DNA from 4 places in the Streptomyces sp. V1I1 genome. Region 2 is predicted to be linked to each of the others. Evidence: riboswitches for the same ligand, from Rfam matches in the RefSeq annotation. Region 2 holds a riboswitch; each other region holds the start of a gene.

What was found. A riboswitch is a leader RNA that binds a small molecule or an ion and turns the genes downstream of it on or off. The one in region 2 is predicted to bind cyclic di-AMP.
Region 1: another riboswitch for cyclic di-AMP. It lies ahead of QFZ67_RS09520 (M23 family metallopeptidase); the one in region 2 lies ahead of QFZ67_RS33850 (C40 family peptidase).
Region 3: another riboswitch for cyclic di-AMP. It lies ahead of QFZ67_RS05400 (M23 family metallopeptidase); the one in region 2 lies ahead of QFZ67_RS33850 (C40 family peptidase).
Region 4: another riboswitch for cyclic di-AMP. It lies ahead of QFZ67_RS20565 (M23 family metallopeptidase); the one in region 2 lies ahead of QFZ67_RS33850 (C40 family peptidase).

What each region holds. Positions count from the first base shown of each region.
Region 1 is NZ_JAUSZH010000001.1:1,971,182-1,976,253, reverse strand. Features, by position in the region: gene QFZ67_RS09530 (pitrilysin family protein) at 1-282, shown strand, start outside; gene QFZ67_RS09525 (M16 family metallopeptidase) at 300-1,667, shown strand; cyclic di-AMP (ydaO/yuaA leader) riboswitch at 1,897-2,061, shown strand; partial or broken gene QFZ67_RS09520 (M23 family metallopeptidase) at 2,074-2,846, shown strand; gene QFZ67_RS09515 (GntR family transcriptional regulator) at 3,025-3,702, shown strand; gene QFZ67_RS09510 (HPr family phosphocarrier protein) at 3,851-4,132, opposite strand; gene QFZ67_RS09505 (GNAT family N-acetyltransferase) at 4,295-5,072, shown strand, end outside.
Region 2 is NZ_JAUSZH010000001.1:7,212,504-7,217,575, forward strand. Features, by position in the region: partial or broken gene QFZ67_RS33830 (helix-turn-helix domain-containing protein) at 1-844, opposite strand, end outside; gene QFZ67_RS33835 (ATP-binding protein) at 1,073-1,504, shown strand; gene QFZ67_RS33840 (LysR family transcriptional regulator) at 1,519-2,430, opposite strand; gene QFZ67_RS33845 (LysE family translocator) at 2,513-3,142, shown strand; gene QFZ67_RS33850 (C40 family peptidase) at 3,188-3,664, opposite strand; cyclic di-AMP (ydaO/yuaA leader) riboswitch at 3,667-3,853, opposite strand; gene QFZ67_RS33855 (hypothetical protein) at 4,172-4,480, opposite strand; gene QFZ67_RS33860 (ATP-dependent Clp protease proteolytic subunit) at 4,488-5,072, opposite strand, start outside.
Region 3 is NZ_JAUSZH010000001.1:1,080,540-1,085,611, reverse strand. Features, by position in the region: gene QFZ67_RS05405 (alpha-galactosidase) at 1-1,391, shown strand, start outside; cyclic di-AMP (ydaO/yuaA leader) riboswitch at 2,088-2,241, shown strand; gene QFZ67_RS05400 (M23 family metallopeptidase) at 2,246-3,208, shown strand; gene QFZ67_RS05395 (SGNH/GDSL hydrolase family protein) at 3,369-4,160, shown strand; gene QFZ67_RS05390 (STM4011 family radical SAM protein) at 4,213-5,072, opposite strand, start outside.
Region 4 is NZ_JAUSZH010000001.1:4,352,428-4,357,499, forward strand. Features, by position in the region: gene QFZ67_RS20540 (RNA polymerase sigma factor) at 1-165, shown strand, start outside; gene QFZ67_RS20545 (hypothetical protein) at 504-752, shown strand; gene QFZ67_RS20550 (hypothetical protein) at 749-964, shown strand; tRNA gene QFZ67_RS20555 (tRNA-Met) at 1,118-1,191, shown strand; gene QFZ67_RS20560 (PP2C family protein-serine/threonine phosphatase) at 1,379-2,542, shown strand; cyclic di-AMP (ydaO/yuaA leader) riboswitch at 2,842-2,997, shown strand; gene QFZ67_RS20565 (M23 family metallopeptidase) at 3,009-4,073, shown strand; gene QFZ67_RS20570 (aldo/keto reductase) at 4,292-5,072, shown strand, end outside.

The DNA of each region.
Region 1 (5,072 bases), 5.2 Mb from region 2:
GCGCAGGCCCAGTTGGAGCGCGAGTGGCTGGACCGGCTGGGTACCGTCGCTGGCCGCGCCGACGAACTGTGCCGGTACGCAGTGCTGTTCGGTGACCCGCAGCTCGCGCTGACCGCCGTGCAGCGGGTGCTGGACGTCACCGCCGAGGAGGTGCAGGCGGTCGCCAAGGCCCGGCTGCGCCCGGACAACAGGGCAGTGCTGGTCTACGAGCCCATCTCGGCCGACGACGGCGAGGGCGACGACAGCGACGAGACCGACGAGCACGAGGGGACCGACCAGTGAGCGACGCTGCCGTGACCATGCAGTTCAACCCGCAGCCGGCCGCGGGAGAGGCCCGGCCCTGGGCGTTCCCCGCCCCCGAGCGCGGCACGCTGGACAACGGGCTGACGGTGCTGCGCTGCCACCGTCCCGGCCAGCAGGTGGTGGCCGTCGAGATCTGCCTCGACGCGCCGCTGGACGCCGAGCCGGAGGGCCTCGACGGCGTCGCCACGATCATGGCGCGCGCCCTGTCGGAGGGAACCGACAAGCACTCCGCGGAGGAGTTCGCGGCCGAGCTGGAGCGCTGCGGAGCGACGCTCGACTCGCACGCCGACCACCCCGGCGTCCGCGTCTCCCTGGAGGTCCCGGTCTCCCGGCTGCCCAAGGCGCTCGGCCTGCTCGCCGAGGCGCTGCGCGCACCCGCCTTCGCGGACAGCGAGGTGGAGCGGCTCGTACGCAACCGTCTCGACGAGATCCCGCACGAGACGGCCAATCCGGGCCGCCGTGCCGCCAAGGAGCTCTCCAAGCAGCTCTTTCCGGCCTCCCTGCGCATGTCGCGCCCCCGTCAGGGCACGGAGGAGACCGTGGCCCGGATCGACTCCGCGGCCGTGCGGGGCTTCTACGAGGCGCATGTGCGGCCCGCCACGGCCACCGCGGTGATCGTCGGCGACCTCACCGGGGTGGACCTGGACGCCGTGCTGGCGGACACCCTCGGCACCTGGAAGGGCGACAGTGCCACGCCCCGTCCCGTACCGCCGATCACGGCCGACGACACGGGCCGCGTGGTCATCGTGGACCGGCCGGGCGCCGTGCAGACGCAGCTGCTGATCGGCCGCATCGGGGCGGACCGGCACGACCGCGTCTGGCCCGCGCAGGTGCTCGGCGCGTACTGCCTGGGCGGCACCCTCACCTCCCGTCTGGACCGCGTGCTGCGCGAGGAGAAGGGCTACACCTACGGCGTACGGGCCTTCGGCCAGGTGCTGCGGTCCGCCCCCGACGGGTCGGGCGCCGCGATGCTCGCCATCAGCGGCTCGGTGGACACCCCCAACACCGGACCGGCGCTGGAGGACCTCTGGAAGGTGCTGCGTACGCTGGCGGCCGAGGGGCTCACCGACGCCGAGCGGGATGTCGCCGTGCAGAACCTGGTGGGCGTCGCCCCGCTGAAGTTCGAGACGGCGGCGTCCGTCGCGGGCACGCTAGCCGATCAGGTCGAGCAGTCCCTCCCGGACGACTACCAGGCGCAGTTGTACGTAAGGCTGGCCGAGACCGGCACCGTGGAGGCGACGGCCGCGGCCGTCAACGCCTTCCCCGTGGACCGGCTTGTCACGGTGCTCGTCGGCGACCCCTCGCAGATCGAGGAGCCGGTCAGGGCACTGGGCATCGGTGAAGTGACCGTTGTCACGGGCTGATTGACCGCAAGACGATCGGTCATACCTGGCAAGCAACTTAAAACAGACAAGCGGAACCCCGGCCTCCAAAGCGACGCCGGGGTTCTGTCTTATGCCCGGTTTGTTGGAGAGGCTGCCTGTCTGCCCTGTGGCATGCACTACAAAAGGGCCTGTCTGTTTGGTGAATGAAAGATGCCCCGCCTAGCGTCGGTCCGGCTGTCCGCCAGTTGCCCGCCGCACCCGCGGCATCGGACAGTCATCGCCGAGTCCCCGTCAGGCGCGAGCCTGGGGAGCCGGGGACCCACTCAGTCCCTGGGGTGAATCGGACGCCTTCGCACCCGTGCGGAGGGGCCCGTAGGAGACCTTCCTGCTCCGAACCCGTCAGCTAACCCGGTAGGCGAGAAGGAAGGAAAGGATCAGCCACTACATGGCGTTCACCCGTGCCACCGGGAAGCACCGTGCCCCGAGCCGCCTGACGCGCAAGAGCGCGAGCATGGCGGGCGTCGCGGCCCTTGCCACCACCGGCGTCATCGGAACCCTCGCTTCCCCGGCGCTCGCCGCCGAGCCCGGTGCCACCGCGGTCGAGGACACCGGCCTGACTCAGATCGTGGCCGCCGACTCGCTCGCCGACCAGATCGCCGACCAGGCCGCCGCCCAGAAGCAGGAGGCCGCCGAGGCCGCCGCCAAGGCGAAGGCCGAGGCTGAGGCCAAGCGCAAGGCCGAGGCCCGCGCCAAGGCTGCCCGCGAGGCCAAGGAGCGCGCCGCCCGCGAGGCCGAGCGCAAGCGCCTCAACTCCTTCGTCTCGCCGATCTCCGGCTCGTACGTCTCCACCGGCTACAAGACCGGCGGCGCCATCTGGTCTTCCGGCAGCCACACAGGCATCGACTTCCACGCGGCGTCCGGTACCACCGTGCACGCGGTCGGCTCCGGCACCGTCGTCGAGGCCGGCTGGGGCGGCGCATACGGCAACAACGTCGTGATCAAGATGAACGACGGCTCGTACACGCAGTACGGCCATCTCTCGTCGATCAGCGTCTCGGTGGGTCAGAGCGTCACCCCTGGCCAGCGGATCGGCCTCTCCGGAGCGACCGGCAACACCACACTGGGGCGCACCTCCACTTCGAGGCCCGCACCAGCGCGGAGTACGGCTCCGACATCAACCCGGTCGCGTACCTGCGCGCGCACGGCGTCGGCGTCTGAGCGACACCCGAGCGGACGAAGGCCCCGGCCGCCGCCGGGGCCTTCGGCGTTCGGTCCTCTGGCCAAAAGATATCCATGAATTTCCAGGTGCCATCGGAAAATCCGGCTCACTGCAATAGAGTCACCGAACAGGCGTCAATCGGCTGCGTTTCGCGCGGATTAAAGCGGAGGTTCGGTCATGCGCATTCCCGCGCACTCGGTATGCACGGCGATCCGCGACGACATCGTCTCCGGTGTATTCGAGCGCGGCAGCCGGCTCACTGAGGAGCAGCTGGCGCGCCGCTACGGCGTCTCCCGGGTCCCCGTGCGCGAGGCCCTGCGCACGCTGGAGTCCGAGGGCTTCGTCACCACCCGCCGCCACGCCGGCGCCTGCGTAGCCGAGCCCACCGAGCAGGAGGCGGCCGACCTGCTGGAGGTCCGGATGCTGCTGGAGCCGCTGGGCGCTGCTCGGGCCGCCCAGCGCCGTACGGAAGCCCACCTCAAAGTCCTGCGCGGTCTGGTCAGACTGGGGCAGGAGCGGGCCCGCCGCGGCCAGGGCGAGGATCTGCGCTCGCTGGGCGGCTGGTTCCACGAGACGCTCGCCCAGGCCTCCGGCAGCCCCGGCCTGACCGCCCTGCTCACCCAGCTGCGGCACAAGATCACCTGGATGTACGCCGTCGACCAGCCCGCCAAGCCCATCGAGTCCTGGGCCGAGCACGGCGCGATCGTGGACGCCGTGGCGCGCGGCGATGTGGAACGGGCGCGGGCGCTGACCGCCCTGCACGCGGAGCGGGCCACGGCCGCGCACCGGCTGCGCCGTCCCGAGCGGGTGAGGACTTCGCAACATGCCGTAAACACCGCGAGCGCCCGCAATTAACAGCCGCACCGTATACAAAGAGAAGATATTCGCGGGGCGGCTTTTATGCTGCCCGAATTCATGGTGCCCGGACCGCGAAAAAGTGGAGCCACGGTCTCCCGAATTCGGGATGCCGTGGCTCCGTCGTCGAGCAATTCGACTGGCAGGTTCAGACGGTCTCGGGAAGCTCTTCGAGCCCCTCGGCGACCAGCTTGGCCAGACGGTCCAGGGCGGCGTCGGCGCCGTCCGCGTCGGAAGCGAGCACGATCTCCTCGCCGCCATGAGCGCCCAGGCCGAGCACCGCGAGCATGGAGGCGGCATTGACCGGGTTGCCGTCAGCCTTGGCGATCGTCAACGGGACGCCGGCGGCCGTGGCGGCACGGACGAAGATGGAAGCGGGGCGGGCGTGAAGGCCCTCGGCCCAGCCGACATTGACGCGGCGCTCAGCCATGGTGTTGCCCTTCAAGTCTTAGCGGTTGTCTAGACCAGTCTCTCATGCGTTGCGGCGTGCTCGCACCGGCCTTCGGCCCGGGAGCGGCCGCCGATCGGATCTCCTCAGACTGCCCGCGGCCAACGGCCGCCGCTACTGGTGGGTGAGCCTTACGCTTTCGGCATGCAGACCGAGCCGGACCACGCCTACCCCGATCACTGGGAAGCAGACGTGGTGCTGCGCGACGGCGGCACCGCACGCATCAGGCCCATCACCACCGAGGATGCCGAGCGCCTGGTCAGCTTCTACGAACAGGTCTCGGACGAGTCGAAGTACTACCGCTTCTTCGCGCCCTATCCACGGCTGTCCGCCAAGGACGTCCACCGCTTCACCCACCACGACTACGTGGACCGGGTGGGTCTCGCGGTCACGGTAGGCGGCGAATTCATCGCGACTGTCCGCTACGACCGGATCAACGCGCAGGGCCGCCCCGCGAGTGCCCCTGCCGACGAGGCCGAGGTCGCCTTCCTCGTGCAGGACGCCCACCAGGGGCGCGGGGTCGCGTCCGCGCTGCTCGAACACATCGCGGCGGTCGCCCGCGAGCGCGGGATCCGGCGCTTCGCCGCCGAGGTGCTGCCGGCCAACAACAAAATGATCAAGGTGTTCCGGGATGCCGGCTACACCCAGAAGCGCAGCTTCGAGGACGGCTCCGTCCATCTGACCCTCGACCTGGAGCCGACCGCAGAGTCCCTCGCCGTGCAGCGCGGACGCGAGCAGCGCGCGGAGGCCCGCTCCGTGCAGCGCCTCCTCGCGCCCGGATCGGTCGCCGTCATCGGCACCGGCCGCGCGCCGGGCGGTGTGGGCCGCACCGTGCTGCGCAACCTCCTCGATGCCGGGTACACCGGGCGTACGTATGCGGTGAACCGTGCCTTTCCCGAGGGGCAGCGGGAAGTGGACGGCG
Region 2 (5,072 bases):
TGAGTCGAATGAGTCCGCTGGTGACAGAGCACGCTTCTGCATCGTATGGAAGGCGGCGCTGTACACCTCCAAGTCCTCTTTTCGCTCGAGGTAGAGGCTACTCGTCAAGTGGTCGCGAACAACCACGCCCAGATCGAAAATGTTCGGAAAGGAGAAGATAAAGGAGAAGATAACGAAAGGGCCGGTGAGTCCTACGTAGCCGCCGACCGAGAACGGCAGTAGCTGGAGGCGCACATGGGGCAGTTGTGCCGTCTCCGCCAGCTGCCGCAGTTGCTCGCGCATCACTCGGCAGCCGCCCACCTCGCGCCGCAGCGCCGCCTCGTCGAGCACCGCGCTCAGCTCCAGCGGCCTCTCCGCGCGCAGCACCGACTGACGGGCGATCCGCACCTCCACCAGCGAGTTGACGCTCTCCACAGGCAGCTCCTCCAGCGCCGCGCGGGTCACCGCACGTGCGTAGTCGGGCGTCTGCAACAGGCCCGGCACCACCGAGGTCTCCAGCGTGCGCGCCGCACATGCATTGGCCTCCAGACTGATGAAGTCCCGGTACTCGGGCGGGATCAGCCCGCGGAACGCATGCCACCAGCCGCTGCCCGCGCCGTCCGCCGCAGCCCGCCAAGTTCTCGAGCAGCGACCGCAGTTGAGGATCACCGACGCCGTACACTTCCAGCAGCAGGGTCACATCGGCTGCCTTGACCCTGCTGGCGCCGGTCTCGATCCGGCTCACCTTCGACTGGTGCCAGCCCGCCAGCCGCCCTGCGTCCCGGCTGGTGAGGCCCGCGTCCAGGCGCAGCCTCCGCAGTTCCTCGCCGAGTTTGCGACGGCGCACCGCGGGACCGTGCCGCATCTCCCGCTCCTTCCCGACTGTGCCCAAATGGTGAGTGTGCCGCCCAAATACGGTCTCGCGTAGCAGAGTTCACCGCTTTGAGCGACAGATATATGCACATCTTGGTGGATCGCCGCCCCTGACGGCACGATAGGTGGCACTCTGGCGCGAAGCGCAATCCGTGGCCGTCCTCGCATTCATCCGCTACGAGTCGGAGCCCGGCCCCGGTGGGAAAGGGACAGCGTCGCCATGGCAGACCATCAGGAAGCCTCCGTCACTCTGCCGAGCGCCCCCGCCTCGGTCTCCGCCGCCCGGAGATACGCCACCGATGTCATCTCCGAATGGGGCCTGCCGGTCGAGACCGAAGCCGTCGACACCGTCCGGCTGATCGTCTCCGAACTCGCCACCAACGCCGTCCAGCACACCTTCGGCCAGTCGCCCACCTTCACCGTGGACCTGCGTCTCGAGCGGGACGAGGAGCTGCGCATCGGCGTCACCGACAGCCACCCCCGCTGGCCGCAGCGGCTGCCCGCCGCCGTCCGCCAGGACAACGGCCGCGGCATGGTCATCATCCGCAGCCTCACCGCGGAGTGCGGCGGACAGCTCTTGGTCACCCCGACCCCGGAGGGCGGCAAGACCGTCTGGATCGTCCTGCCGTGGACCGTACCGGTGCAGAGCTGATCACGGCCCGGCGGTCAGTTTCCCGCGCGGCCGAACGCGCCGCGCAGCAGAGCCCGCAGTGACTCGGCAGCCGGACCCGACTCCTCGCCGCGGTGTGCCACCGAGATCGTCCGCCGGTACGCCGCCGGTTCCAACTGCCGTACGCCGAGCGGCGTCGCGGCCATCGCGGCGACCATCTCCGGCACCACCGCCACCCCGAGCCCCGCGCTGACGAGCGCGCACACCAGCGCATAGCCCGGGGACTCGCAGACCACGGCGGGGCTCGCCCCCGCCTGCGCCAAGGCCCCCTCGACCCCCTTGCGCGACGGATGCGAAGGAGCGCTGCTGATCAGCGGCTGGCCCGCCAGCCCGGCAACCGGCAGCCGGCCCGAGCCGCCCGCGAGCGCATGGCCGGGCGCCGTGACCAGGACCAACTCCTCCACCAGCAGTGGATCCAGCACCACACCCGCGGGCAGCGGCGCCGGTTCGCCCGGTTCGTACGCATGGGTCAGCGCCAGATCCACATCGCCGGCCGCCACGGCCAGGACCCCGGCCGGCGGTTCGTACTCCGCGACGGTGAGCTCCACATCCGGATGCGCACGGCGAAACGCGCTCAGCACCGGCGGCAGCAGATGGATGCCGACCGTCGTGAAGGTGCCCACCCGCAGCCGCCCCCCGGACAGACCTGCCAGCCGCGCCAGCTCGTGCCGCGCCTGCTCCATCTCGTCCAGCACCCGGCGGGCCCGTGTCGCCAGCAGCTCGCCCGCGGCCGTCAGCCGCGCCCCGCGGTGGTGGCGGACCAGCAGAGTCGCCCCCGCCTCGCGCTCCAGCTTGGCCAGTTGCTGGGAGAGCGCGGGTGCGGTGTAGCCCAGGCGGGTTGCGGCCCGGGTGATCGAACCGGCCTCGGCGACCGCCACCAGCGCCGCCAGCCGTGTCGGGTCGTACATGCCACCCCTTAAGCATTGCTTTGGGCAGACCTAGAAGATTGCAAGTACACGCTAAGGCCTGCTCCGGTCCAGGATGGTTTCCATGGACGCACAACTCGTCGCCTTCACCGGGGTCGCCGCGGGCATGGTCGCCATGCCGGGCGCGGATTTCACGGTCGTCGTACGCAACGCCCTCGCCTGCCGGCGCGCGGGCGTGGCCTGCGCCGTCGGCGTCGCCGGGGGACTGCTGGTGCACACCGCGCTCGCGGTGGCGGGGCTCGCGGCGGTTCTGGTCGCGGTGCCGGTGCTGTTCCGCACGCTGCAGATCGTGGGCGGCGCCTATGTGCTCTACCTGGGGGTACGGGCGGTGCGCGGTGCGCTGCGTCCGGCGCCCGCCGGGCCGGACCAGGAGGGCGAGGCGGCCGACGGCGTCGGACGCAGTCTGCGGCAGGGCTTCCTCACCAACGTCCTCAATCCGAAGGCGCCGGTCCTCTTCCTCAGCCTGCTCCCGCAGTTCGTGCCGGACGGTGCGCCGGTGCTGCCGCGCACCTTGCTGCTTGCCGCGATCGTCGTCGTACTGGCGCTGCTCTGGTTCCCGGCGGTGGCGCTGCTGGTGGACCGGCTCGGGACGTGGCTGCGGCGGCCGCGCACCACCCGCGCCGTGGAAGGCGTCACCGGCGGGGCACTCACCGCGCTGGGCGTGACCCTGCTGGCCGAGCCGCTGGCGCACTGAGGCGGTGTGGCGCACCGGGAGCGTGCCCGGTGCGCCACCGGGCCGTCAGCGCACCCGGCCGTACCAGACGCGCTTGGTCCAGATCTTCTCGAGCTTCACCCAGGAGCCCGTCTTGGGCGAGTGCCAGATCTTGCCGCTGCCGGCGTAGATCCCCACGTGGTAGACGCTGCTGCCGGAGTGGAAGAAGACCAGATCCCCTCGCTGGCGCGAGGACGCCGAGACATGGCGGGTCTTGTTGAACTGCTGCTGGGCGGTCCGTGGGAGCTTCTTGCCCGCCTTCTTGTACGAATAGAGCGTCAGCCCCGAGCAGTCGAACCGGGATGGACCCGACGCGCCGTACTTGTACGGCGCTCCCTTCTTGGAAGAGGCAACCTGAAGTGCCTTGTTGGCGTGGGCCGTAGCCGCGAGTGCCTCGGAAGCGGCGCCCGGCACCAGCACTGAGCCGCCGACGGCGGCGAGGGTCAGGGCCGATACGGCGCCTGCCCGGGTCAGCAAAAACGGGACGTGAATCTGCGCAGTCATGCGCAACCCTTCGTCAGCCGCCTGTGAAGGATGACCTGTCGGGTTCGGACGGACGAAGATGCCCGGCCGCGGAATGCGGCTTCACCCCAAGGGACGACCGGACTGTCCGGATGTCCCGTACTGCTTGGGTCCTCCACTCCTGCCGGTGCACTTCTGTCGACCAGACATCCGGAGCGGCGGCAGGACTCGGCGTCCGCCCGGACCGCCCCGCCAGGGATGGCGGGGGCTTGTCGTCCCAGGGATCTTGACCCACACCACGCCGGATTTCCGAGTCGAAACGGCGGTATGTGAACTTCGACACCACTGATCTGTTCGGGTGGACAGAGTTGATTTGGGGCCCGGCTACGGACACCTGAGGACTCCCGCACCAGCAGCGGAACAGCCCATTCCGCCAGATCGGTAGTCGTGGTGCGCAAGTTCTCCGTAGTAGTTCAGGAGACCGCAACTACACCGAATGGGGGACGACTGCAGGTACCCCAATGGCCGTTGACGGAAGCGGAGGATTCGTCAACTCATGGACGCGGGCGGCATCGTCACCCGGCGAGCCCTGCGTTCGCCGTCGAGAACCCTGAGCGCCTCGGCGAGGGCCGACGTATGGACCTCGCTCTCGCCGCGCATATGCATCAGCGTCAGGGCGTCCTTGAGTGCGGTGGCCCGGCCGACCAACGCCTGTGCCGCACGCAGCGCTCCATAGGTGTGCGTTGAGCGGGCCGGATTGATCCGTCCCAGCAGATCGAGGACTTCGAGATAGCTGTCGATGAACTCGCACTCGGCGCGGGTCAGCGCCGGCAGCGGCGGCAGTTCGGGTAGCGGCATCGGGCGCTCACCTGGAACCGGGGGCGGAGAGCGACGCCTTGCGGTTCTTGATCACGTGGTCCACCAATCCGTAGGCCTTGGCGTCCTGCGCTTCGAAGATCTTGTCGCGCTCCAGGTCGGCGGCGATCCGCTCCGGACTCTGGCCGGTGTGGCGTACGAGCATCCCGGCGAGTTGGGCGCGCAGCCGCAGCAACTCCTGTGCCTGGATCTCCAGATCGGACGGCTGGCCCTGCAACGGCTCGTCGAACGCGGGCTGCTGGACGACGATCCGGGCACCGGGCAGTGCCATCCGCTTGCCGGGGGCGCCGGCGGCGAGCAGCAGGGCGGCGGTCGATGCGGCCTGCCCCAGACAGGTCGTCTCCACGTCGCAGGTGACCACCTGCATCGTGTCGTAGATGGCGGACATGGCGCTCAGTGAGCCGCCGGGGGAGTTGATGTAGAGGGAGATGTCCCGGTCCGGGGCGGCGTACTCGAGGTGCAGGAACTGCGCGATCACATCGTTGGCGGCGGTGTCGTCGACGACGGTGCCGAGGAAGATGATCCGCTCGTCGAGCAGCTTGGAGTACGGATCAAGGGTGCGGGATCCGCCGAT
Region 3 (5,072 bases), 6.1 Mb from region 2:
CCGTACAGCAGCTGCCCGACGGTCTCGTGCAGATCACCGGCGGCGCGGGCTACGACGAATCGGGACTGCTGCGGCTCGCGCCCGGGCAGTCGTACACCTCGCCCGTCTTCGCCGGGCTGTGGACCGACGGCGGATTCGGCGGGGCCAGCCGGGCCTGGCACGCCTGGCAGCTGGCGCATGTCATCCCCGACGCGGCGACCGAGCGGCCCGTCCTTTACAACTCCTGGGAAGCGACCGGTTTCGACATCTCCGAGGAGCAGCAGCGGGCGCTCGCGCAGCGGGCCGCGGCCATGGGCGTCGAGCTGTTCGTGGTGGACGACGCGTGGTTCGGGCAGCGCACCAGCGACCGCGCCGGGCTCGGCGACTGGACGCCCAACGCCGAGCGCTTCCCGAAGGGGCTGGGGCCGCTCGCCGACGAAGTGCACGCGCTGGGAATGCAGTTCGGCATCTGGGTCGAGCCGGAGATGGTCAACGCAGACAGCGACCTCTACCGCGCGCACCCCGACTGGGTGCAGCACCACCCGGGCCGCGCCAGGACCGAATTCCGCAACCAGCTCGTGCTGAACCTCGCGCGCGAGGACGTACAGGCCTATCTCTGGGAGCAGTTGGACACGCTGCTCAGCAGCGCGCCCATCGACTATGTGAAGTGGGACTTCAACCGCTGCTTCACGGACGCCGGCTGGCCCGGCGAGGAGTACCCGCAGAAGCTGTGGGTCGAGCATGTGCACGCGCTGTACGCACTCCTTGACCGGCTGCGGGCCGCGCATCCGTCCGTCGCCTTCGAGTCGTGCTCGGGCGGCGGCGGCCGGATCGACCTCGGCATCCTCTCCCGCACCGACCAGGTGTGGACCTCCGACAACACCGATCCGCTGGACCGCCTCGCCATCCAGCAGGGCTTCACCCAGCTGCACCCGGCTCGGGTCATGGCGGCCTGGGTCACCGACAGCCCCAACGTCCAGCTCAACGGCCGGTTCAGCACGCTCCGCTTCCGCTTCGTCAGCGCGATGGCCGGTGTTCTCGGGGTCGGCGGCGACCTCACCGAGTGGACCGATGAGGAACTCGCCGAGGCACGCGGCTGGGTGGACCTGTACAAGAAGATCAGGCCGCTGGTGCAGCACGGCGAGCTGCATCGGCTGCGGGCGCCCGAGGGCGGGCTGAGCGCCGTGCAGTACGTACGCGGCGACGAGAGCGTTGTCCTCGCCTGGCTCCAGGCACAGCACTACGGCGAGCAGCCGCCCAGGCTCAGGCTGCGCGGCCTCGACCCGGCAGCCGCCTACGAGTGCCTGGACACCGGCGCCGTACACCGGGGGGCCGTACTCCTGCACCACGGATTGCACCCCGGGCTCAAGGGCGACATGGACGCCACCGTGATCCGGCTGCGCCGCCGCTGATTCGACTCGCCGGGGCGCGGCTTACCTCCGTAGCCCGCTGCAACGAATTTCGGCGACTGCTCCGGCTCAAGCCTGCCGCGGATTTCGAGGAACCGATTTTCGCCTTCGGCGACACCGAATTCAGGATCTTCGTCCTGCACTCATCCCGCGCGCCGCGGGCACCTCCGGTTCGGCGCGATCGCGGCGTCCTTCGCTACGACGCCCCCGTGGCCTCCGCGGACCGGCTCCACCCTTCGGAGACCCCGTCGATCGTCGACGACGGCATTTTGTCCAGTTTTGCGGTAGAGGAGGGGGGCTAGTCGCCGAGCGGGGGTGGCGGTTCGCGGAAGAATTCCTGCGATGCTGGCAGGAATAGGGGGCAAGTGAGAGTGATCGGTCGATCGTCATTAAATGACGCTTCTGTCCGAATTGGCCCGTTCGGCATAACGTGCCCCGTATACAGGGGAGATGGGGTCCGGCCCGTGAGCAGGATCATATCCGTGACGGTGTGTGGTGGTCCGTCGGAGCCGAACTCCGTTGCCGGAAGGGTAGTTGAGATCCGGTCGAGATCCACATTTTACGGAGCGTAACCGGAATTCTGCGGCGATATCGCACGGATCATTGGCCCGGGAAAGTGATGGCTTGTACCCGCCCGTCCGTCTCGCTTACGTTCCCGTCAATCCGGACGGACCGCCTAATCCTGCCGCCGACCGGAATTCGAAAAATCCACCCACGCGTGGCAGGAGCGGGGGACCCAGGTAGTTCGCCATTCCGGAGTTCCGGACGGCTCGGGGTTAAGTCGCGCATTTGCGCGGCCGGGCATCTCCAGCCCGAACCCGACAGCTCACCTCGTAGGCGCCGGAGAGGAATGCGCCATGCCCGCAAAGGGTAAGCACCGCCGTCCCAAGACCAGCCCGATCACGCGCGGCTTCGTCGCCGCCGGCACGGGTGGCGCCGCCATCGCGCTTCCGCTGATGGGTGCCACCGGCGCCCACGCGGCGGGCAAGGCCGCTCCCGCCGTGGCGCCCGCTACGGCAGTGACCGCCGCCGCGGCCCCGGCGGCAGCCAAGCCGGCCGCCGTCCCCACCACGTACTCCGTCGTCTCCGGTGACTACCTGGCCAAGATCGCCAAGGAGCACGATGTGCGCGGCGGCTGGAAGAAGCTGTACGAGGACAACCGTGAGCAGGTCGGCGACAACCCGTCGCTGATCCACCCGGGCCTCAAGCTGACCCTCGGCGCGAAGTCGAAGGCGAAGGCTCCGGAGAAGGCGCAGCCGCGCCAGGAGAGCCAGGACCGGTCCGAGTCCAAGGCCGAGTCGAAGGCCGAGTCGAAGGCCAAGTCGAAGTCCAAGGGCTCCTCCGACTCCGGCTCGGACTCCTCCGCGCAGTCCTCCTCCGGCGACTCCGCGAGCGCCTCGCAGATCAGCAGCTCCGGCTTCACCGCCCCCGTCGACGGCGCGAACGTCACCACCCCCTACCGCATGACCGGCGCCATGTGGTCCAGCGGCTACCACACCGGTGTCGACTTCGCGGCCTCTTCCGGCACCACCGTCAAGGCCGTCGGCGCGGGCACCGTCGTCTCCGCCGGCTGGGGCGGCGCGTACGGCAACGAGGTCGTCATCCAGCACAGCGACGGCACCTACTCGCAGTACGCCCACCTCTCCTCGCTCGCCGTATCCGCCGGCCAGAGCGTGAGCGGCGGCCAGCAGATCGGCCTCTCCGGTTCCACCGGCAACTCCAGCGGCCCGCACCTGCACTTCGAGATCCGCACCGGCCCGAGCTACGGCTCGGACGTCGACCCGCTGGCGTACCTGCGCCAGTACGGCGTCTCCATCTGAGGCACAGACAGCACACCGTTCTCGACTCCCCCCGTCCGGCGGCGCGGGGGAGTCGGCGTATTCCGGGTTGGACGAAACTTGACCGGTGGCAAAGATCACCCCTCGTCAACCCTTCCTTACGGTCGCGTAGGTCACATCCGTAAGGGAAAGATGTGGCCTCGTGGCAGACGATTCGAGAACAGGGAAAAAGGGTGCATTCGGGTCGTACGCGGCTATCGGTGACAGCTTCACCGAAGGCGTCGGAGACCCGGGTCCGACCGGGATGTACGTCGGCTGGGCGGACCGGTTCGCGGTCCTGCTCGACGACCGGACGCCGGAGCACACCTTCAGGTACGCGAACCTCGCCGTACGCGGGCGTCTCCTCGACCAGATCGTCGAGGAGCAGGTGCCGAGGGCGAAGGAACTCGCCCCGGATCTGGTGACGTTCTGCGCCGGCGGCAACGACATCATCCGGCCTGGCACCGACCCCGACGACGTGGCCGAGCGCTTCGAGCGCGCCGTCGCCGACCTCACGAGCGCGATCGGCACGGTCATGGTGACCACCGGATTCGACACGCGCGGGGTGCCGGTGCTGCGCCATCTGCGCGGCAAGATCGCCACGTACACCGCGCATGTACGGGCCATTGCCGACCGCTACGACTGCCCCGTGCTCGACCTCTGGTCGCTCAAGTCGGTCCAGGACAGGCGGGCCTGGGACACCGACCGGCTGCATCTGTCGCCCGAGGGACACACCCGGGTCGCGCTGCGCGCCGCCCAGGTACTCGGACTCGATGTGCCCGCCGACCCCGACCAGCCGTGGCCGCCCCAGCCGCCGCGCGGCCCGCTCGAAGTGCGCCGTGACGACATCCACTGGGCGCGCGAGCACCTGGTGCCGTGGATCGGCCGACGGCTGCGCGGCGAGAGCTCCGGCGACCACGTCGAGGCCAAGCGCCCGAACCTGCTGCCCCTGTGACGGCAGCGGGGCGGGGTGCGCGGCGCCCGCGACCCCGACCGCGGCACGGCCGCTATGCACCGGCTGCGCGCCGAGGTGCTGTGAGGCTGACGGGGATCGGCTTTCCCGCTCCGCACGACGGCTGAGTAGCGGCGGGCACGGCCGGGATCCGCTCCAGGACACCGCCCGCGAACACGTCGTACAGCGGCAGCGCCTCCAGATGGACATAGCCGATATGGCAGTCGCAGACGGCCGACGGACAGCCGCGCGGGCGCAGCGCCCGCCGGTAGGAGCCGTCGTAGAGATTGCCCAGCTCGTCCCGCACGAAGTGGCAGCGCCGCACCGTGCCGTCACCGTCTACCGAGATCACCGATTCGCCCGTCCGGCACGGGAGCCCTGCCGAGCGGTGCGGATCGCGGCTGTACGGGAAGAACGGGTCGATGTCCGTCCACTCGGCGGCCTCGGCGTCGGTGTAGCTGCGTCCCTCGGCCGCGTTCACCCAGAGGTAGACGGGCGAGGGCAGATCGGCGCGCAGGCGGCGGGCCTGGGCCAAATGCCCGGGGAAGCCGACGACCCCGACGCTGAACCGGACCCCGCGCCCGGACAGGTCACGGCACTTGCCGAGGAAGCGGTCGTACGGAGTCTGGCCCGGGTGGTACGTGCACCAGAGCGCGAGGGCGTCGAGATCGGCGTCCGCGACCCAGCCGGTGCGGCAGCTGAGGTTCGTCTGGATGGCGACCCGGCGGATGTGCGGCAGCCGGGAAAGCTCGGTGAGGGTGCGGCGGTACCAGGAGCGGACCAGACCCTCGCCCCACGGCGTGAACAGAATCGACAGCTGGTCGTCCGTCTGCTCGGACGCCCAGGCGGCGAAGCGTTCGAGCGCGGAGCGGTCGGCACGCAGTTGCTCGGAGCTGTCGTGCCGCTTGGCGAAGG
Region 4 (5,072 bases), 2.9 Mb from region 2:
CGGTTGGCGGGCCACCACCGGCTCGACGCCGTACGCGCGCACCTGCTGGAGAAGGCGGGAGACGCCGAAGGCGCACGCGCCGCTTATCAGTTGGCGGCCCGGCGCACCCTCAGCGTCCCGGAGACGCGCTACCTCCAGATGCGGGCGGCCCGGCTGCTGCCCTGACGCGGCCGGCGCAGCTCGCGGCGGGACCGGCCAACCCCCAGGTCAGCGGCGGGATTTTGGCACGGCGGGCGCTGTTGCGAAGTGGTGACAGTACGGGGATTGTCCGGCCGATCTTCAGTGGTGAAGGTGAGCACATCGCCGCAAGCCGGGACCGAAAAGAACCGAACGGGCCCGAAGAGGCCCGCGAGGGACCCAGGGGGACCCAGAGGGACCGAAGAGAACCGGACGGACGGCGATCTCTCATCTCGCTTCACCGTCTGTCGCGGCGCTCTGCCGCGCTGCTCTTTTGTACGGCCAACTGTCGCCCATCCAGCGGCAGTTCGGCCCTAGTCGATTCCTTGGGGGGAGTCCACCAGGTCCGCTCGCCTTGCCGCCGCAGCCGCGATCACCGCCACCGCCACCGCCACCGCCACCCTGTCCCGCTCACCGCCGCCGCCTACGCCACCCCGGTGGGCTCCGGCAAGCCGCTCACCATAGAGCTGGGCGCCCCGGCGCCGGGCGGGCCGCTGACCCGCGGCGGCGCGAGCGAGACCTTCTCCTTCACGGTGAAGAACTCCGCGGACAAGCCGGTGGACTTCCAGCCGTGACTGGTCGGCGAGACGGACGGCGCGAGCCGTCCGGGACCCCGCCCGCCTCCGCCACTACCTCGGCGGCGGCCGCCGCGAACGACGCCGTCACCACCACCGGGGCCATCGCCAGTACCGGAGCGTCCAGCTCCACCTGGTACGCGGCGATCACCGCCGCGGTCCTGATCGCGACCGGCGGCGCGCTCACCGCACTCCGCCTGCGCCGCCGCTGAAACAGCGCGCCCAGGCCGCTGCCCAGCTGGGCGACACATCCCTCTGGAGGGGCTCCCGAGCCGCTCCGGAGCGGCTCGGGAGCGGCTTCAGAGCAGGCGTCTCATAAAATGGAGTTGATCTTGCTCCGGATGGCGTAAGGTTGTGTTCACCGACGCGGGGTGGAGCAGCTCGGTAGCTCGCTGGGCTCATAACCCAGAGGTCGCAGGTTCAAATCCTGTCCCCGCTACTGAAGGCAGTGGCCCGGCACTCGATGAGAGTGCCGGGCCACTGCCGTATCCCCTCACTTGTCGTCTCCTCGCTCACGCCCGCGTCGCCCGGTTGGCCGATGGTGAGTCGCCGCCCGGCGCGGCTACGGCCAGCCTGGGAAGGGCGCGGTACCGTCCGCAGCCAGGCGGACGGGCAGGAGATCACAGGTGGGGCACCGACAGCAGGCCGGCGGCTACAGCGCTCCTCGTATCGTCCGTGTGCTGCCCACGCTGATGATCGTCGGCGGTCTTGTCTTCGACTACTTCACCCCGCCCAGATTCACGGCCGTGCCGTTCTTCGCGGCCGCCCCGCTGATCGCCGCGCCCTTCTCCTCCTGGATCGCCACCCTGCTGACCGGCATCGCGGCGACCCTGTCCGTGCTCGGTCTGCGCTACTACAACGAGACCGTGTCCGAGGTCACGTCGTTCACCGAGCTGTTCACCGTGCTCACCGTCGCCGGGCTCGCCCTGCTCATCAACCGCCTCGTAAGACTCAGCCGTGAGCGCCTCGCCTCCGCCCGGGTGATCGCCGAGGCCGCCCAGCGCGCCGTGCTGCCCGCCCCCGCAGCCCGGATCGCCGGGCTGCACATCGCCGCGCGGTACGAGGCGGCGCAGGCCGACGCCTTCATCGGCGGCGACCTCTTCGCCGTACAGGACACGCCCTTCGGGGTGCGGCTGGTGGTCGGAGACGTACGGGGCAAGGGGCTGGAGGCGGTCGAAACGGTGGCCGTGATCCTCGGGGCGTTCCGGGAGGCTGCCGAGCAGGAGGGTTCGCTCGAAGGGGTCGCCGCGCGTCTTGAGCGGGCGCTGGCGCGTGAGGGCACGCGGCGGGACGAACTGGACGCGGTCGAGGGGTTCACCACCGCCGTGCTCGCCGAGATCCCGCACGGCGAGGGCGTCTTGCGGGTAGTGAACCGGGGCCATCCGGAACCGCTGGTGCTGTACGCCGACGGGGACGTGGACATCCTGGAGCCGACCCAGGCCGCGCTGCCGCTCGGAATGGGCGAACTGGGGGCGTGGCCGGACCGGTCGGATGCGCATCCGCTGCCCCCCGGGGCCACGTTGCTCCTCTACACGGACGGTCTCTCCGAGGCGCGCGACGCGAGCGGCGTCTTCTACGACCCCGGCGAGCGGCTTGCGGGCCGGCTCTTTCCAGGGCCCGAGGAGCTGCTGGACGTGCTCGTCGACGACGTACGACGGCATACGCGCGGTGGGGCCACGGACGACATGGCGCTGCTGGCGGTCAGCCGCCCCACCGAGGGGCAGCCGGACCGCCGCAGGATCGTGCCGGTGGTCAGAGCCCTTGCAGGTTCGGAGCGCCGGAGCAAGTGAAGGCCCATCGCGCGGCGATGGGCCCGACGCAGGACGCGGCCACGTGCCCGACGCGTCCGACGCAGGACCCGGCACCGTGCGTAGTCGAAGCACACCCCTCCGCATAACATTTGAAGCACTGTCAGATGAAGGTCCTGGTCCGAGAGTAGATCAAGTCGCCCGACTCCGGCCGTTTGTGTCCTGGTAAGTCCCTGTCAAAGTCGTTAATGATCAGTCGGAACAGCTTGGAATACGACCCCGGAGTCTATTAACGTTCGATAACGCAGCGCGGTCGTCCCAGTCGTCGCTAGAGACGGCACCGTGCGCACGCGCCGAATCCCGCAAGGGAACCGGGGAACCACCAATTGGGGTGAATCGGGCACCTTTTGCCGCTCTTTCCGCGGTCGAGGCGCTCGTAGGAGACCTTCCTGCTCCGAACCCGTCAGCTAACCCGGTAGGCGAGAAGGAAGGAAAGGAGCACGCCTCCGTGGCGTCCAACAAGCCTGCCCCCGAAGCACCCTTCGGAACCCTGGAAACTGAATTCTTCGGCGACGAACCGGCGGAGCGGGCATGGGAGGAATGGAACCCCACCGAGGACTCCGTCCGTCCGGTGCGCGGCCGGCACCGCGTCATGAAGCAGCGCGGCGGGCTCGCCCGCAGCTCCACGGTGCTCGGCGTCGGCGTGATCGCCGCGGTAGGCGCGGGCGGCATGGCCACCGCGCAGGCGAAGCCGCCGGTCTCCATATCGCTCCCCGACTCGATCGCGGACAACCTGCCCGACGCCAAGTCCCTGCCGGGCGTGGGCTCCCTGATGTCCGACGACGCGTCGGACGCCGACGCGGGGAACGTGAACGCGGCCCCGCTCACGGCGATGAGCCTCGCCACGGACTCCGGCACCGAGGCCGGAGTCGACAGGGCGGCCGGCGCCGGTGAGGCGCTGCGCGCCCGCATTCTCCAGCAGGCCGAGCAGCAGCAGGCGGAGGCGGACGCCGAGGCGAAGGCGGCCGCGGAGAAGCTCGCGGCCGAGAAGGCCGCGGCGGAGGCCGCGAAGCAGCAGACCGCGGCGGAGGCCAAGGCCGAGGCCGAGAAGCTCGCGGCCGAGAAGGCCGCGGCGGCCAAGGCGGAGGCCGAGCGGCTGGCCCAGCTCGCGAAAAGCTACGCCCTGCCCACCTCCTCGTACACGATCACCTCCACGTTCGGCGAGTCCGGCTCCATGTGGTCCTCGGGCTACCACACCGGCCTGGACTTCGCGGCTCCGACGGGCACGCCGATCAAGGCGGTGCACAGCGGCACCGTCAAGTCGGCGGGCTGGTCCGGCTCTTACGGCTACCGCACGGTGCTGGAGCTCGAAGACGGCACGGAGGTCTGGTACGCCCACCAGTCCTCGATCTCGGTCAGCGCCGGCCAGAAGGTGACGACGGGCGAGACGATCGGCCGCGTCGGCGCGACGGGCAATGTGACGGGCCCGCACCTGCACCTGGAGGTCCACACGCCGGGCGGGTCGGGGCTCGACCCGATGGCATGGCTGCGTGGCAAGGGTCTCAGCATCTGATCGTGCGCCACAGTCCCCGGCAGCTCTGGCGCACACCCCCCGACGCCAGAGCTGCCGGTACAGCGCGTAGACCGTAGACCGGAAGAGCGCGTAGACCGGAAGAGCGCGTGGACCGGAAGAGCGCGTGGACCGGAAGAGCGCGTGGACCGGAAGAGCGCGTGGACCGGAAGAGCGCGTGGACCGGAATAGCGCGCGCCACCACGGTCGTTGATCAACCCATGACTTCTCTTCGGACCCTCGGTTCGTCCGACATCGCCGTCTCCCCGCTCGCCCTCGGCGGCAATGTCTTCGGCTGGACCGCCGACCAGGCGCAGTCCTTCGCCGTGCTCGACGCGTACGCCGCCGTCGGCGGCAACTTCGTCGACACTGCCGACGCGTACTCCTCCTGGGCGCCGGGCCACGAGGGCGGCGAGTCCGAGACCGTCATCGGCAACTGGCTCGCCGCGCGCGGCAACCGTTCCGACGTCGTCGTCGCGACCAAGGTCGGCGCGCACCCTCAGTACCGGGGGCTCTCCGCCACTACCATCAGGGCCGCGGCCGAGGAATCCCTGAAGCGGCTGCGTACCGACTACATCGACCTGTACTACACGCACTTCGACGACCCGAGGGTCCCCGTCGAGGAGATCATCACCGCCCTCGACCAGCTGGTGCAGGACGGCAAGGTCCGTGCCATCGCCGCCTCCAACCTCAGCGCCGAGCGGCTCCAGGCGTCCCTGGACTTCTCGGAGCGCGAGGGGCTCGCCCGTTATGTCGCGCTGCAACCGCACTACAACCTCGTCTCCCGCGACACGTACGAAGGCGGGCTGCGGGACACCGCCGCCCGTGCCGGGCTCGCCGCCGTCCCCTACTCCGCGCTCGCCTCCGGCTTCCTCACCGGCAAGTACCGGCCGGGTGTGCCGGTGGACAGCGCACGGGCCGCGGGCGCCGGCAAGCATCTGGAGACCGGGCGGGGTTTGGCGGTCCTCGCCGCGCTCGACAAGGTCGCCCGGGCCCGTGGCG